One region of the Agrobacterium sp. 22-214-1 genome, then DNA from elsewhere that is predicted to be linked to it. Evidence: predicted binding sites of a transcription regulator. Region 1 holds the regulator's gene; each other region holds the start of a gene.
The links. Region 1 encodes PhoB, which activates phosphate uptake and scavenging genes when phosphate is short. Its sites were predicted from a motif close to TGTCATNNANCTGTCAT; they were not measured.

Region 1 (5,478 bases):
CCGCGCTCGGCGGCGGCGCCTATGCGCTGCGTGCAATCGCGCCGCGTTTCCGGGCGCGCAACCAGGTCGAGAAAGTCATTCTCGCGGCCCTGCTCGTCGCCTCGTCCATCGCCATCCTCACGACCATCGGCATCGTCCTTTCCATGCTGACGGAGGCGATCCAGTTTTTCACCATGGTTCCGGCGCACCAGTTCTTCTTCGGAACGGTCTGGGATCCGCGTTTTGCGGCGGCAGGCGCCACCGACTCCTCCGGCCAGTTCGGCCTGATCCCGCTGCTCGCCGGCACGCTTTATATCGGCCTGGTCGCCATGCTGGTTGCGGTTCCGGTCGGTCTCTTTTCGGCGATCTACATGGCGGAATATGCCTCGCCGCGCTTCCGCTCCATGGCAAAGCCGCTGCTTGAAGTGCTCGCCGGCATTCCCACCATCGTCTACGGCTTCTTCGCGCTCACGACGGTCGGTCCTTTCCTCAGAGACATTTCCACGCAGATCAACGGTCTGGCGACGGGCAACTACGCCAACTTCATCCAGGCGCAGAGCGTCATCACCGCCGGCTTCGTCATGGGCATCATGCTGATCCCCTATGTGTCGTCGCTGTCGGATGACATCATCACCGCTGTGCCGCGCTCGCTGCGTGACGGTTCGCTCGGTCTTGGCGCCACGCGTTCCGAGACGATCAAGAGGGTCATTATTCCGGCCGCTCTTCCGGGCATCGTCGGCGCCGTGCTGATGACGGCGTCGCGCGCCATCGGCGAAACCATGATCGTGGTTCTTGCGGCCGGTGTTGCTGCCCGTCTGCAGCTCAATCCCTTCGAACCCATGACCACGGTGACGGTCAAGATCGTCAGCCAGCTCACCGGCGACCTTGAATTCACCTCGCCGCAGACGCTGGTTGCCTTTGCACTCGGCATCACGCTTTTCGCCATCACGCTTTGCCTGAATATCTACGCGCTTTACATCGTGCGCAAATACCGGGAGCAATATGAATGACCGACATCGTTTCTCCCGCAGCCGGCGCGAGCGCCGTCAACAAGGCCACGCGCCGTGATATCGGCATCAAGCGCCGCTATGCCGCCGAACGCCGCTTCCGTGCCTACGGCATGGCAGCGATTTCCTTCGGCCTCATCTTCCTCTTCCTGCTGCTTTTCTCGGTGGTTTCCAAGGGTTACACCGCTTTCCAGCAGACGATGATCACCGTTCCAGTTGAGTTTTCGGAACAGATCATCGATCCGAAAAATGAGCGCGCCACAAATCCCACTAAGCTGATGACGGCCAATTATCCCGTCATCGCCCGCGATGCGGTCGCCAAGGTCCTGGGTGTTGCGCCGACGGACCGCGCCGGCCTTCGCGCCGTCAATCTCCTGATTTCCGACAGCGTGCGCACGCAGCTTCGCGACATCGTCGTTGCCGATCCCGCCGTTATCGGCACCACGCGCACCGTCACGCTGCTGGCGTCGGGCGACGTCGACAGCGCCTTCAAGGGCCAAGTCGACCTGACGGCGGATGAAGCCAATCGCCGTATCTCGAACCAGCAGCTCGGCTGGATGAACCAGCTCGCCGAAAGCGGCCAGCTCGGCAAACATTTCAATACCGGCATCTTCGTCAACGGCGCGTCGAGCCGTCCGGAAGCGGCGGGTGTCGGCGTGGCGCTGATCGGCTCCTTCTACATGATGCTGATCGTGCTGGTGCTGTCATTGCCGATCGGCGTCGCGGCCTCCATCTATCTCGAGGAATTCGCCCCGAAGAACCGTCTGACGGATCTTATCGAGGTGAATATCAACAATCTCGCGGCCGTTCCCTCTATCGTTTACGGTCTGCTCGGACTCTCGGTTTTCATCAACTTCATGGGCTTTCCGCGCTCGGCCTCGCTGGTCGGCGGTCTCGTCCTGACGCTGATGACCCTGCCGACGATCATCATCGCGACGCGCGCTGCCCTGAAGGCCGTGCCGCCGTCTATCCGCGCCGCCGCCCTCGGCCTCGGCGCTTCCAAGATGCAGACGATCTTCCACCATGTGCTGCCGCTCGCCATGCCCGGCATTCTGACCGGCACCATCATCGGTCTCGCCCACGCGCTGGGCGAAACGGCGCCGCTGCTCCTGATCGGCATGGTGGCATTCGTTGCGAATTATCCGACAACGCCGATGGATCCGTCCACGGCCCTGCCGGTGCAGATTTACATGTGGGCGAACGAAGCCGAGCGCGCCTTTGTCGAAAGGACATCCGGCGCTATCATCATCCTGCTTCTGTTCCTCATCGTCATGAATGTTGGCGCAATCCTGTTGCGTCGCCGCTTCGAACGGCGCTGGTAGAAGGAGCTTGAGCAATGAACATGTTGTCGGAAGCAGCAGTTGAAAAGGCGCTGGACAAGAAAATGAATGAAGTCTCATACAAGATGATCGGCAAGGACGTTTCGGTTTATTACGGCGAAAAGCGCGCGCTTTACGACGTGAATCTCAACGTTCGGGAAAATACGGTGACCGCGCTTATCGGCCCGTCCGGCTGCGGCAAATCCACCTTCCTGCGTACCCTGAACCGTATGAACGACACGATTGACGGTTGCCGGGTCACCGGCAAGATCACGCTCGACACCGACGATATCTACGATCAGGCGATTGACGTCGTGGAATTGCGCGCCCGCGTCGGCATGGTGTTCCAGAAGCCGAACCCCTTCCCGAAGTCGATCTACGAAAACATTTCCTACGGTCCGCGCATCCATGGTCTCGCCCGCAACAAGGCGGATATGGACCAGATCGTCGAGCAGAGCCTGCAGAAGGCGGGTCTCTGGAACGAGGTTAAGGATCGTCTGCACGAATCCGGCACCGGTCTTTCCGGCGGTCAGCAGCAGCGTCTGTGCATCGCACGCGCCGTTGCCGTCAGCCCGGAAGTGATCCTGATGGACGAGCCCTGCTCGGCTCTCGACCCGATTGCGACCGCAAAGGTCGAAGAATTGATCCACGAGCTGCGCACCAATTACACCATCGTCATCGTCACGCACTCCATGCAGCAGGCGGCGCGTGTTTCCCAGCGCACGGCCATGTTCCATCTTGGTCATCTTGTCGAGGAAAACGAAACCGACAAGATGTTCACCAATCCGGATGACCAGCGCACGCAGGATTACATCATGGGCCGCTTCGGCTGATCCCGGCCGGCGCTTTATCGAAACCGTACAAGACTGGTGCTTCTGCCGTGCCCGCTTCCGGGTACGCGCATGCAGGCCAAGCCGGAGGACTAGACCATGACACAGACAACGACCCATTCTCACATCGTTTCCGTTTATGACGATGAATTGAAGTTTCTGACGCGCCGCATCGCCGAAATGGGCGGTCTTGCGGAGCAGATGTGCGCCGACGCCGTGCGTGCGCTCGTCAATTCCGATGCCGCGCTCGCCCAGAAGGTCATTTCCGACGATGCGATCCTCGACCACGCCGAGCGCGAGATCGGCGACAAGGCCATCGTCACCATCGCCAAACGCCAGCCGATGGCGGCAGACCTTCGCGAGATCATCGGCACCCTGCGTATTGCAGCTGACCTTGAGCGCGTCGGCGACCTTGGCAAGAACACCGCCAAGCGCGTCATCGCCGTTGCCGGCACCGGCGTGCCGCGTAAGCTCGCCCGCGGCATAGAGCACCTGTCGGAACTGGCGCTGGTACAGCTCAAGGAAGTGCTGGACGTCTATTCCACGCGTTCCGCCGAGAAGGCCAATGCCATCCGCGAGCGCGACGAGGAAATCGACGCCATGTATACGTCGCTCTTCCGTGAGCTTCTGACCTACATGATGGAAGATCCGCGCAACATTACCACCTGCACGCATCTTCTGTTCTGCGCCAAGAATATCGAGCGTATCGGCGATCACGCCACCAATATCGCCGAGACGATCTATTACATGACCACCGGCAGCCAGCCGGAAGGCGAGCGTCCGAAGGACGACAGTTCCAACACCCTCGGTTCGGTGACCGAGTAACAGACAGGCAGCGGCTTGCGGAGTTAGTATATGGTGCCCAAGATTGCAGTTGTGGAAGACGAGGAAGCGCTGAGCGTCCTGCTTCGTTACAATCTCGAGGCTGAGGGATATGACGTCGACACGATATCCCGTGGAGACGAGGCAGAAATCAGGCTGCAGGAACGTATTCCGGACCTCCTTATCCTGGATTGGATGCTTCCCGGCGTTTCCGGTATCGAACTGTGCCGTCGGCTCAGGATGCGGCCGGAAACCGAGCGCCTGCCCATCATCATGCTGACGGCGCGCGGCGAAGAAAGCGAACGGGTTCGCGGTCTCGCCACCGGCGCCGACGATTATGTCGTCAAGCCGTTCTCGACGCCGGAACTCATGGCCCGCGTCAAGGCGATGCTGCGCCGCGCCCGCCCCGAGGTTCTGTCTTCGGTGCTGAAATGCGGGGATATCGAACTGGATCGTGAGACCCATCGCGTTCACCGCAAGAGCCGCGAAGTGCGCCTCGGCCCGACGGAATTCCGCTTGCTGGAATTCCTGATGACCTCTCCCGGCCGGGTGTTTTCCCGCTCGCAGTTGCTGGATGGCGTCTGGGGTCACGATATCTATGTGGATGAGCGCACCGTCGACGTGCATGTCGGACGTCTGCGCAAGGCGCTCAATTTTTCGCATATGCAGGATGTCATCCGCACCGTGCGCGGCGCCGGATATTCAATGGAAGCCTGAGAAAACCGAAACCGATGGTTTCACTTGGGATAAATTCTCCAAAAATCAGAAGGCCCGAGACCGGAACGGTGTCGGGCCTTTCGATTTTGAACCTTCCGCAAACGCGTATCCTCGTTCTTTTGAAGGTGACAGACGGTCTGCTGAAAGCCGGATTGCGCGGTGAAACCTGACAGTAGGAAGGGCGCGGCACGTCGCCGACGAATTCAGAGCATTTGCCGCAAGGGCCCATCGCGGTTTTACATCCGGAGAATGCGCAAGAACAGGGATTGGGAGCGCCTCTTAAACAACGCGGGCTCCGCGTCTGAACCACTTTGGATTCCGCCATAAAAAAACGGGCCCGAAGGCCCGTAGTTTTTGAGTGTCGAATGCGTGCCGCAACACTCAAGCCTTGCGACGCTCGCTTACCGGCTGGTAGGCAAGCTTTGCATGGAACTTGCAATAGGGCGAAGATTCCAGTGCTTCACAACCGCAGAAATGGAAATCATCCTTCAGCGGATCGCCGACCGGCCACTTGCAGGTGCGCTCCGTCAGTTCCGTCAGCGTCAGGCGGCGGGAAATCGGCGTAACGACATTTTTGGAGGGAACGTAATCGAGAACTTCGGCGGTCTCGATATCGATCTCCTCGTGCAGCGCCGTTGCCGCGCTCGAGCGGTTCAAGGCGCGTGCAGGTGCTGCGCTGACGCGGGTCGCGAAATTCGTCGCGCGCGGGGCAGGGGCAGCGGTGCGCTTGGGCGCGGAACGCGCCGAGGTAACCGGGCCGCCGGCCTTCACGCGTCCCGGCAGGTTGAGGCGATGGACCTTGCC
Region 2 (5,478 bases), 1.4 Mb from region 1:
GGCCGTGGCTGAACAAAGATGAATTTCCCTGTTGCGGACTGCGGGTGAACCGTGTATTCCCCAGCCATCGCCTCGGCGGAGTGTAGCGCAGTCTGGTAGCGCATCTGGTTTGGGACCAGAGGGTCGGGAGTTCGAATCTCTCCACTCCGACCATTTTAAAGCAAAACATCAGCTTTCCGGCGTAACTTCTTCCAAATAGCAGTGATTTATTCCGCGGACGGCCCGGCCAGAGTGCTCTCTGCCGTGCCTATCGTCATGACATTGCCGCGCCATGCCACCGCGCTGCCGATCCAGCTTCGCGCCCAGACGACAGGCATGATCATGTCACGGGCGATCATTGCCGGCAGCGTATGGAGCGATATCGGCCAGCGGTTGAGGGCTGCAAGCGCAAGTTCCGGCACATACATGAGGGCGAGGACGGCAAAGGCGGTTATGGCGAGGTTTACATCCATCATGGCGGCGGCGGCGAGCGCGAAGAGAAGCGGGGGAAGCGCGCCGGTGAGGATTTCCGGCGCGAAATATTGCGGGAAGGTCACGCGTCGCAACCGCGCCCAGCGGGTCTGGCGCGACCAGATCTCGCCGGCATGGCGCTGGCCGAGCGGCTGTTCGAAGGGGGCGCAGACCAGATGCACCTTGCTGCCGGCGCTTCGCACCAGCTTCGTCGAAGCGGCGTCTTCGGCGATTTCAGCGGCCAGCGCGCGAATGCCGCCATTATCTTCCAGAAACGGCTTGTTCCACAACATCGACTTGCCCTGCGCGAAGCCCATGCCGATGGCTTCCGCCGCATATTGCCAGCGGCCCTGCGAGCCGTTGAGGAAGGCGCATTCCACATGCGCCCAGAAACCCGCAGGTCTTGACCCGAGCGGCGGCGAGCAGACGAGCCCGCTATCCTGCCGCCAGGCCGACATCATGGTCGCAATATAGGATTTCGGCATCAGCACGTTCGAATCGGCCAGAATCACCCATTCATGCCGGGCGGCCCGCCAGCCCTTGACGCAATTGTTCAGTTTCGGATTGGCGCTGATGCGGTCATCGCCGATGAGCAATTGCATGGAAACCGAGGGGAAGGCGGCTTGCGCTTTGCGAACCTCCTCGATCACGGGATCGAATTCATCGGCGACGCAGAACAGCAGCTCATAATCGGGCCAGTTGAGTTCGAAGGCGCGCGACAGCGTCAGGGGCGTGAAGGTCTCCACGCCACGCAGCGGGACCACGAGCGAGACAGGCGGCTTTTGCCGGACAAGATCGTTTTCCGCGTCCCGTCTCGTCAGTCGCCAGCCGGCCAGAACGATGCCGAGAAGATTAAAGCCGAGGAGCAGAATTGCGCAAAGGGCAAAGACAGTTTCCATGCTGGCCAGTTCCACTCCCAAGCTTTTGGCGGTCTGCGCGCCAATCGATTCCATGGAATTCGTCTCTGCCGATTATAACGTTTGCGTGACAGTTACATGTCATCATCGGCCGGTGTGCAGGCTGCGCCGTGCATGGAAGCGTCGCATAGGCCGCGCGCAAAAGAAAAAGCCCTCCGCATAGAAGGGCCCAATCGTCATGACGGTCGATGAATTTTAATGGACGTTCAGGATATGGGCATGACTGCTTGCGATGAGAAACGATTCCCGTGCTTTCTCGATGTCGCATCTGCCGGCGATGGCATCGAGGCAGTTCCTGCGCGCCTCTTCATATTCCGGCCCGTGTTCCTCGGGCCAACGGTACATCAGCATGTCCAGCGCCACCAGCGGGCTGTAGATTTCCACGGCGACGCACAGCGGCAGGTGGATCGCCACCGGCTTCATCCACGAGGCGTGGTGACACGGCTCCGTTCTGTTAATCAGCATGTCATTCTCCTCCCTGTTTTACCTGCCTTGAAGGCCTTTCATTCTCCCATGCGCGAAATGCCCGCCTCACGAAATGGTTCCCGATCACCTAAAATGTGATCGATCAGGGGGTTCCAATTTTCCAAGATGAATGGAAGATGAACAAATAGATGAACCGGAGATGAACAAAACCGCCCTCAGGGCGTTGTTATGTCCATAAGAAGGAGAACGCATATGTTCAATTTGTCAGGCATTCAGGAAAGCTTCTTCGGAGACCGCATGGCCGGCGTATGCCAGGCAATCACGTCGGCTCTGGCCTTCGAATCGGGTCTCGAGAAGTCGCGTATTTCGGCAACCGTCGAAAATGATGTGATCTATCTGGAAGGCACGGCCGATTCGGTCGAGGCGATCGACATCGCCATCAACCTTGCCGCTTCCATTTCCAATTGCCGGATTCTGAGCCATATCGAGCCGGTCTACTGAATATTGCGCCAGCCGGGCGAAAGCTCGTCCGGCTCATTCAGACGCAATAACGCGGCAACGTCATTTCCGGTTGCCGATTTGCGCGCTGCGAACCATATCGCCCGGCTTGATGCCATAGCGCTTCGCAGTGCCGCCATTCAGTTCAAGCACAAATTTTACTGGCCCGCGGGAGCTGATGATCGCTTCCGAATGCGGAACCGCGTTTTCGTGAATATGGGTAATGCGGCCGTCACGGCCAATGAAAAGCATGTCGAGCGGAATAAGCGTGTTCCGCATCCACATGGCGACGTCACGCGGCTCACCGAAATCGAACAGCATGCCGTTTTCAAGCGGCATGCTCTTGCGGAACATCAGGCCCTGTTCGCGCTGGGCGTTGTTCAGCGCCAGTTCGGCAGTGAAATCGTGGCTCTTTCCCCCGGCGGTTTCAATCTGCAGCGGTTCGGAGGTGAAAGTCTGCTGTTGCTGAGCCTGGGCGGCGGCGGCCAGCGTGAAAAAAAGAAGCGCCATAACGGCGCTTTTCACCATATGGGGCAGGGCGGACATCAATGCGACATCCCGATGGAAACCGGGTTGTCTGGGTGAATTTCCGCCGCCATCAGGCCCTTGTCGCCATCGCCGTAACGCACCAGCACCACCTGGCCGGGGCGAAGCTCCGTCAGGCCGAAACGGCGCAGGGTTTCCATATGCACGAAAATATCTTCCGTTCCTTCGCCGCGCGTCAGGAAGCCGAAACCCTTTGTGCGGTTGAACCATTTGACGATGGCGCGCTCAAGCCCGCTCGAAGGCGTTACCTGCACATGGGTGCGCACCGGCGGCAGCTGCGAGGGGTGAACGGCGGTCGACTGGTCCATGGACAAGATGCGGAACGCCTGGAAACCGCGGTCGCGCCGCTGGATGAGGGCGACGATGCGCGTACCTTCAAGAATTGTCTGGTAACCGTCGCGGCGCAGGCAGGAGACGTGCAGCAGCACATCCTGCGTGCCGTTGTCGGGCACGATGAAGCCGAAACCCTTGGCGACATCGAACCACTTCACGACGCCGGTAATTTCGGTCAGGTCCACGGCATCGCCCGAAAGGTCCTCGACATCGACTATCGTTTTCGATGACATCCTATCAGCCATATCCTGCCAACCCCTCGATTACGCGCCATACACCGGTCAACTGATTCCTGTGCGCCAGATTAACATCTTGGTAACGGTTTCACGCAAGCCCTAGTTTTTGATTTACGCAGCTGCTTTTATGTCGCCGTCCTTGTCCGGGGCTTGCCATCATGCGTTTAACGGCTCCGGACCCGTGTAATGGAGAGGAAGAAAATGCGGTATCTGCACACAATGGTTCGCGTCAAAGACCTTGGCGAATCACTGAAATTCTATGGCGACCTGCTGGGTCTTGAGGAAATACGCCGAATCGAGAACGAAAAAGGCCGATTCACTCTGGTGTTTCTTGCGGCGCGCGACGACATTGCTGCGGCGAAGGAAAACAAGGCGCCGTGCCTCGAACTCACCTATAACTGGGACACCGAGGATTATACCGGCGGCCGCAACTTCGGCCATCTGGCTTACGAAGTCGAGAATATCTACGATTTCTGCGCCCGGCTTCAGCAGAACGGCATCGTCATCAACCGGCCGCCGCGTGATGGGCACATGGCCTTCGTGCGCTCGCCGGATGGTATTTCCTTCGAAATTCTGCAGAAGGGCGAAAGCCTCGCACCAGCCGAACCGTGGATATCTATGCAGAATACCGGTTCCTGGTAGGGATTTTCCGGTGAGCAGCGGCATTTTCGGGTGCTCTTGCCTTGTCCCGAGGGGATGAGGCATAGTCCGCGAATCGAAACGGCCAGTCCCGTTTTGGGGAAGCACACGCGCCCGTTCCCGTGCTGCTGTTGGAAATGTAAGATACGGAGGCCACCCATGACAACTGTCGAGAGCGCGAAAGGACGTCTGGTCCGTCAGCGTCTCGTCATCGCGGTTTCGCTGCTCGGGCTTTCCGGATGCGTTTCGGCAGTGACCGACGATGAGATGGCCGCCGCGACCAAAAAGCCGGAGATTTCCGCACAACAGAAGCCGCAGACCGCCGCTTCAACTGCTGCGGCCGGCGCGCAACAGGGACATTATGTGGATCCGGCCGTGGCATCGGCGGCCGGAGCGGCCGCGCCAGCCCAGCCGCAGGCATCGGGCGGCCCGGCGCAGGCCTATGGCGCCGCCCCCGATATCGGCGGATTGACGACGCAGCCGACGGCGATCTCCGCGGGGACGACAAGCATTTATTCCACCGCATCCGCAGCAGCAGCGCCCGCAGGGGCGCCGGGCATGGCCACTGCTGCGGGCGCTTCTTCCCAGAGAATCGTTCCCGCCGTCAGCAGCGTCTATTCGGCACCGGTGCAGGCGGCGCAGCCGCAACCGGTGGCAGCGCCGGCTCAGGTCCCGACAGCCGCACAGGCGCCAGCGGAACAGCACAGCGAAAATCGTCAGCCGGCATCCGTACCCGTGCCGCAGTCGGCATCGGAACAGCTCGCGGCCGTTGCCCCGCAACCAGCCGTGGACGCCAGGGCGGCGGGCGAGGGGCAGGAAAGCGAGGGTAAGGGCGTGACGCTTGCGGCATTTTTCGCCGGTGCGGCCAAAAAGCGCCTGCCGAAAATGATTGAAAGCGGCACGGCCGGCAATACGCAGGTCGCGGCATTGCCCGGAGTTTCGGACGGGACGATGGGCATCGCCCTTTCCGGCCGCTCGATGATGTCTGACGAATTCGACGACGCCCATCTCGATGAAGAGGATGACCAGCCGACCGGCCTGATGAAGCTAGCTTCGCTCTCCGGCCTCACCCGCGTCGCCCCGAACGGGCTTTTCCTGCAGACGGACCGCGTCGAAGTCGGCTGTTTCAAGCCGGAACTGGTGCGGATGATCAAGGATGTGGAGCGCCACTATAACAGCCCGGCGATCGTCACCTCGGGCTATCGTCCGCCGAAGGGCATAAGGCAGGGCTCCAAGCATTATACCTGCGATGCCGCCGACATCCAGATCAAGGGCGTCTCCAAATGGGAGCTTGCCACCTATCTGCGTTCCCTGCCGGAACGCGGTGGCGTCGGCACCTATTGCCACACCGAATCGGTCCACATGGACACGGGTGAGCCAAGAGACTGGAACTGGCGCTGCCGCCGTACTGCCGCGCGCAAATGATCTCCTGA
Region 3 (5,478 bases), 240 kb from region 1:
GAAGTCTTCGACCTTCTTCTTCATGTTGTCGCCGAGCTTGTTGGCGACCATCAACGGGCCGTTCGGGATCAGCGGCGACTTCCAGACTTCGACGATATCGTCCATGTCGAGGTTGCCCTTCTTCACCATCTGGTGAAGGTTGCCGCCGGAATAGCCCTCTTCCCACTTGCCAACGCCCGAACCGAAGGTGGTGCCAACGTCGAATTTCTTGTCGAGAACGGCGAGAACGAGGTTCTCATGGCCGCCGCCGAAGCCGGTTTCAGCGAAAAATTCCTTGATCGGCGTGCCGGTTTCCTTTGGGATAGCGACGTTCGGAACGAGGAAGCCGGAGGTGGAGTCAGGATCGGCGAAACCGATCTTCTTGCCCTTGGCGTCTGCCAGCTTCTTGATGCCGCTGTCCTTGCGGGCAACCATGATGGTGTAATAACCGCTGGAACCGTCAGAACCCGTATAGGTCAGAATCGGATCGACGGCCTTGGGGTCTGCGAGCGCGATCTTGGCGTAGGAGGAAGCGCCCATGGACGCGATGTCGATGGTGCCGCCGAGCAGGCCCTGGATGACGCCGTTATAGTCCGGCGACGGGAAAACCTGAACTTCCGAAACGCCGGTCGCGGCCTTCAGGCCATCGGCAACGCATTTCGTGCTGCGGATCATGTCGGCTTCGTTCTCGGAACCGTCGAGACCGATACGCAGGACCTTGACGTCCTGAGCCATGGCGGAACCGGCCAGAACGCCAAGGGCGACTGCCGAAAGAAGGACTTTCTTCAACATGGACTTTCTCCTGTTTCCCGGCGAGCCGGAGTTTGTTGTGAAATATCGGCCCTTGACGCGGGCGCAAACGATGCTGAGCGGTTCCTCAGAGCCCGGCGAGAGCGAGCGGTTCGGGGCCGGCAGATTGCTGCACCGGACGCGCGGGAAGCTGCGCGCCGGGAATATTGATGCTGGTCGAGGTCATGGTCTCGTCGATGCCGGACCCTTGAGAATCGGTTCCGTAAATTTCCGTGACGGCCGCAGCCGTCAGTTCCGCCGGCGTTCCGTCGAAGACGACGCGGCCCTGAGACATGCCGATGATGCGTTCGCAATAATTGCGCGCCGTATCCAGCGTATGCAGGTTGGTAATAACGGTAATGCCTTCGCGTTCGTTGATGTCGCGCAGCGCGTCCATCACGATCTTGGCGTTCAGCGGGTCGAGGGAAGCGATAGGCTCATCGGCCAGAACCATCTTCGGAGACTGCATCAGGGCGCGGGCGATGGCGACGCGCTGCTGCTGACCGCCGGAAAGCGTGCCGGCAGCCTGCATGGCCACATGCTCGATGCCGAGCCTTTCCAGGGCGGCGATCGCCATCAGGCGCTCGTCATTGGTGAAGATGTTGAACAGGCTGAGCGCCGTCGAGCGGTGATTGAGGCGACCGAGCATGACATTGGTGAGCACATCGAGGCGCGGCACCAGATTGAACTGCTGGAAAATCATGGCGCAGTCGCGCTGCCAGCTGCGCAGCACCGCGCCCTTCAGCGCCGAAACTTCCGTGTCATTGAAATGGATGGAACCCGAGGACGGATCGACGAGGCGGTTGATCATGCGCAGCAGCGTCGATTTTCCCGCACCCGAGCGTCCGATAACGCCAACCATCTGGCCCTGCGGAATTTCGACATTCACGGAATCGACCGCAGTGTGGTTGCCGAAACGGCGCGTGACTTGCTTCAGGTGAAAGCTCATTTCCCCGTCCAATCTTCTTTTTGACGGGGTTCGGCGTAACAGCGGTGCGTGAAGTGTGGATGTCAGTTTGATGAATAAAATATTACAGATTTCACGGATATCGCATCCGGCTGTTCGCCGACAAAGCTTTCGGGAGGAATCTTGGACCGTTCAAATCCGCGTGTCTTTTTTGATCGCATAAACAAAAATCCCGGGGGGGCCCCGGGATTTGCAGGTGTTCGGCAGAGGGAGATTTCATCCGCCATATTTCGCGACGAAATCCTCGGCGTCCAGATTACGGAAATCCTCGAGAGCGACGCGCAATGCCGCGTGGTCCCAGTCCCACCACTTCAGATTATCCATTTGCCGGCCCAGTTCCGCCGGGAAGCGTTCCCGGATCGGCCGGGCGGGCACGCCGCCAACGATGGTATAGGGCGCGACGTCTTTTGAGACGACTGCACCCGCCCCGATCACCGCGCCGTTTCCCACCGTGACGCCGGGCAGGATCGTCGCACCATGGCCGATCCACACATCGTGGCCGATGACGACGCGCTTGGCGCGGCGGGCGGCAAAGAAGTCCGTCTCATCCTCCGCATCGTCCCAATAGTTGTGGGCACGATAGGTGAAGTGATGCAGCGTCGCCCGCTGCATCGGGTGATTGGTGGCGTTGATGCGGACGGAGGCGGCGATGTTGACGAATTTGCCGATGGTGGCGCACCAGATCGCACCATCCTGCATGACATAGGAGTAGTCGCCCATCTCGACCTCCTCTATGCGGCAGCGTTCCGAAATTTCGGTATAGCGGCCGATCGCGGAGTTGCTGACACGGGCGGTCTCATGGATGACCGGTTCCAGACCGACCTTGACGCTCATGCCGCTGCCTTTCTGGGAGAAAACTGTGAGACGTCCAGAATGCGGTCGGCCACGGCCTCCCGTACCTCCTCGTCATGGAAAATGCCGAGCAGTGCCGTGCCCTTCTGTTTTTTCTCGACGATCATATCGACGACGACACGCCGGTTGAGGGCGTCCAGCGAGGCCGTCGGTTCATCGAGAAGCAGGATCGCATGGTCGGTGATGAAGCCGCGCGCGATATTCACGCGCTGCTGTTCGCCGCCCGAAAAGGTCGCCGGCGGCAGTGACCATAGTTCCCGTGGCAGGTTGAGCTTCGAAAGCAGCATGGCTGCGTGTTCGCGGGCTTCATCGACGGCAACCTTGCGCGCCAGAAGCGGTTCGGCGACGACATCTATGGCAGCGACACGCGGCACGGTGCGCAGGAACTGGCTGACATAACCGATGGTGCGGTGACGGATATCGAGGATCGTGCGCGGCGAGGCGTTGCCGATATCGACGACCTGGTCCTCATGACGAACGAGAATCTGCCCGCTGTCGATGGCGTAGTTGCCATAGAGCATTTTCAGGATCGAGCTTTTGCCGATGCCGGAGGGACCGCCGAGCACGACACATTCGCCGCCGCAAACGGAGAAATTGACATCGCGCACGACGGGCAATTCGATACCGTCGCGAAGATGCATGGTGAAGCTTTTGAAGACTTCCGAAACGATAAGAGGCGTCGGCATGGCGTCAAACCTGCAGAATAGAGGAAACAAGCAATTGCGTGTAGGGCTCGCGCGGGTCGTCCAGCACCCGGTCGGTCAGTCCGTGCTCGATGACGTCCCCGCCCTTCATCACCATCATCCGATGGGAAAGTAGCCGCGCCACCGCAAGATCATGGGTGACGACGACGACGGCGAGACCGAGATCGTTGACGAGACCGCGGACCAGATCGAGCAGGCGCGCCTGCACGGAAACATCGAGGCCGCCGGTCGGTTCGTCCATGAAGACGAGGCGCGGCGAGGTGACGAGGTTGCGGGCGATCTGCAGGCGCTGCCGCATGCCGCCGGAAAAGGCGCGCGGCTGGTCGTCGATGCGGTCGGTGCCGATTTCCACCCGTTCCAACCATTCGCTGGCCGATTGCCTTATGTTGCCGTAATGCCGGTTGCCGACGGCCATCAGCCGCTCGCCGACATTGGCGCCGGCCGAAACCGCCATGCGCAGCCCGTCCGCCGGGTTCTGGTGCACGAAACCCCAGTCGGTCCGCATCAGGAAACGCCGTTCGGCCTCGCCCATATGATAGAGGTCACGCACCGAACCGTCGCGCATGCGATATTCCACACTGCCCGCCGTCGGCATCAGCCGGGTGGAAATGCAGTTGAGGAGCGTGGTCTTGCCGGAACCGGATTCGCCGACAATGGCCAGAACCTCGCCGGGATAAAGCTCGAAGGAGACATTGCGGCAGCCAGCGCGGTCGCCATAATATTTGGAAACGTCCCGGACTTTCAGAAGCGGTGCGTCGCTCATTCTGCGGCCTCCTTCACATCCGCCAGGAGGTGGCCCTTGTGGCCATGGGCGCGGCGGTCCTCGCAATGGTCGGTATCGGAGCAGACGAACATCCGCCCGCCCTTATCATCAAGCACCACCTCGTCCAGATAGACATTCTCCGCACCGCACAGCGCGCAGGGCTTGTCGAAGCGCTGGATTTCGAAGGGATGGTCCTCGAAATCGAGGCTGACGACGTCGGTATAGGGCGGCACGGCATAGATGCGCTTTTCGCGTCCTGCGCCGAAGAGCTGCAGGGCGTCCGAGAGATGCATTTTCGGATTGTCGAATTTCGGGGTAGGCGATGGATCCATCACATAACGCCCGGCCACCTTCACCGGATAGGCATAGGTGGTGGAGATGCGTCCGTTGCGGGCGATGTCCTCGTAAAGCTTTACGTGCATCAGGCCGTATTCCTCCAGCGCGTGCATGACTCGCGTTTCGGTCTCGCGCGGCTCGAGGAAGCGCAAGGGCTCGGGAATGGGAACCTGATAGACGAGGACCTGACCCGAATGCAGTTCTTCTTCGGGAATGCGATGCCGCGTCTGGATGATGGTCGCATCCTTGGTGCGGGTGGTGACGGCAACATTCGCCACCTTCTGGAAAAAGGCGCGGATGGAAACCGCATTGGTCGTGTCGTCCGCACCCTGATCGATAACCTTCAGCACATCGTCTGGGCCGAGAATGGAAGCGGTTACCTGCACACCGCCGGTGCCCCAGCCATAGGGCATGGGCATTTCGCGGGAAGCGAAGGGAACCTGATAACCGGGAATGGCGATGGCTTTCAGGATCGCCCGGCGGATCATTCGCTTGGTCTGTTCGTCCAGATAGGCGAAGTTGTAGGCAGCCAGCCCGTCGTCAAATGAAACTTCTTCAAGCATTGCGCGTTAGCCTTGTGAAAAAAGGAGTACAAGCTCATGGAGATTGGAATTCTTGCAGCCGTGTTCTTTGCTGTGTTTGCAGCATCGACCGTCTTTTGCGCTTACTGGTTTGGCGAGCAGCACAGCCGTTGAGCTATTCGGCCGCATCGCCCATCCACTCCGCGCCATCGGCGTTGACCGCCTGGAAATCGGTGCGCATTTTCCTGACCAGACCGAGTTCGGCCTGGAAATCCACGTAATGCGGCAGTTTCAGATGTTCGACGAAACCCGTTGCCTGAACGTTGTCGGCGTGTGAAATGACGAATTCCTCGTCCTGCGCGGGGGCCACGACGTCCTCGCCGAATTCGCCTGCCCGCAGCGCCCGGTCGACCAGCGACATGGCCATCGCCTTGCGCTCGCTCTGGCCGAACACCAGACCGTAGCCGCGCGTGAATTGCGGCGGCGCCTTGGCCGAACCCTTGAACTGGTTGACCATCTGGCATTCGGTGACCTGTATGTCGCCCAGCGAGACGGAAAAGCCGAGTT

Region 2: the regulator PhoB is predicted to act here: its motif matches at 1,435-1,451, upstream of ACQZ5G_RS00775 (ceramide glucosyltransferase).
Region 3: the regulator PhoB is predicted to act here: its motif matches at 1,777-1,793, upstream of phnC (phosphonate ABC transporter ATP-binding protein).

What each region holds. Positions count from the first base shown of each region.
Region 1 covers NZ_JBNWCK010000001.1:1,588,688-1,594,165, reverse strand. The annotation lists gene pstC (phosphate ABC transporter permease subunit PstC) at 1-989, shown strand, start outside; gene pstA (phosphate ABC transporter permease PstA) at 986-2,308, shown strand; gene pstB (phosphate ABC transporter ATP-binding protein PstB) at 2,323-3,138, shown strand; gene phoU (phosphate signaling complex protein PhoU) at 3,235-3,960, shown strand; gene phoB (phosphate regulon transcriptional regulator PhoB) at 3,991-4,674, shown strand; gene ACQZ5G_RS08005 (GcrA family cell cycle regulator) at 5,056-5,478, opposite strand, start outside.
Region 2 covers NZ_JBNWCK010000001.1:145,338-150,815, forward strand. The annotation lists tRNA gene ACQZ5G_RS00770 (tRNA-Pro) at 77-153, shown strand; gene ACQZ5G_RS00775 (ceramide glucosyltransferase) at 207-1,349, opposite strand; gene ACQZ5G_RS00780 (DUF982 domain-containing protein) at 1,563-1,832, opposite strand; gene ACQZ5G_RS00785 (BON domain-containing protein) at 2,046-2,294, shown strand; gene ACQZ5G_RS00790 (DUF192 domain-containing protein) at 2,355-2,837, opposite strand; gene ACQZ5G_RS00795 (cold-shock protein) at 2,837-3,415, opposite strand; gene ACQZ5G_RS00800 (VOC family protein) at 3,608-4,048, shown strand; gene ACQZ5G_RS00805 (D-Ala-D-Ala carboxypeptidase family metallohydrolase) at 4,205-5,470, shown strand.
Region 3 covers NZ_JBNWCK010000001.1:1,829,847-1,835,324, reverse strand. The annotation lists gene phnD (phosphonate ABC transporter substrate-binding protein) at 1-771, opposite strand, end outside; gene phnC (phosphonate ABC transporter ATP-binding protein) at 857-1,717, opposite strand; gene ACQZ5G_RS09245 (transferase hexapeptide repeat family protein) at 1,952-2,569, opposite strand; gene phnL (phosphonate C-P lyase system protein PhnL) at 2,566-3,273, opposite strand; gene phnK (phosphonate C-P lyase system protein PhnK) at 3,278-4,054, opposite strand; gene ACQZ5G_RS09230 (alpha-D-ribose 1-methylphosphonate 5-phosphate C-P-lyase PhnJ) at 4,051-4,953, opposite strand; gene ACQZ5G_RS09225 (carbon-phosphorus lyase complex subunit PhnI) at 5,087-5,478, opposite strand, start outside.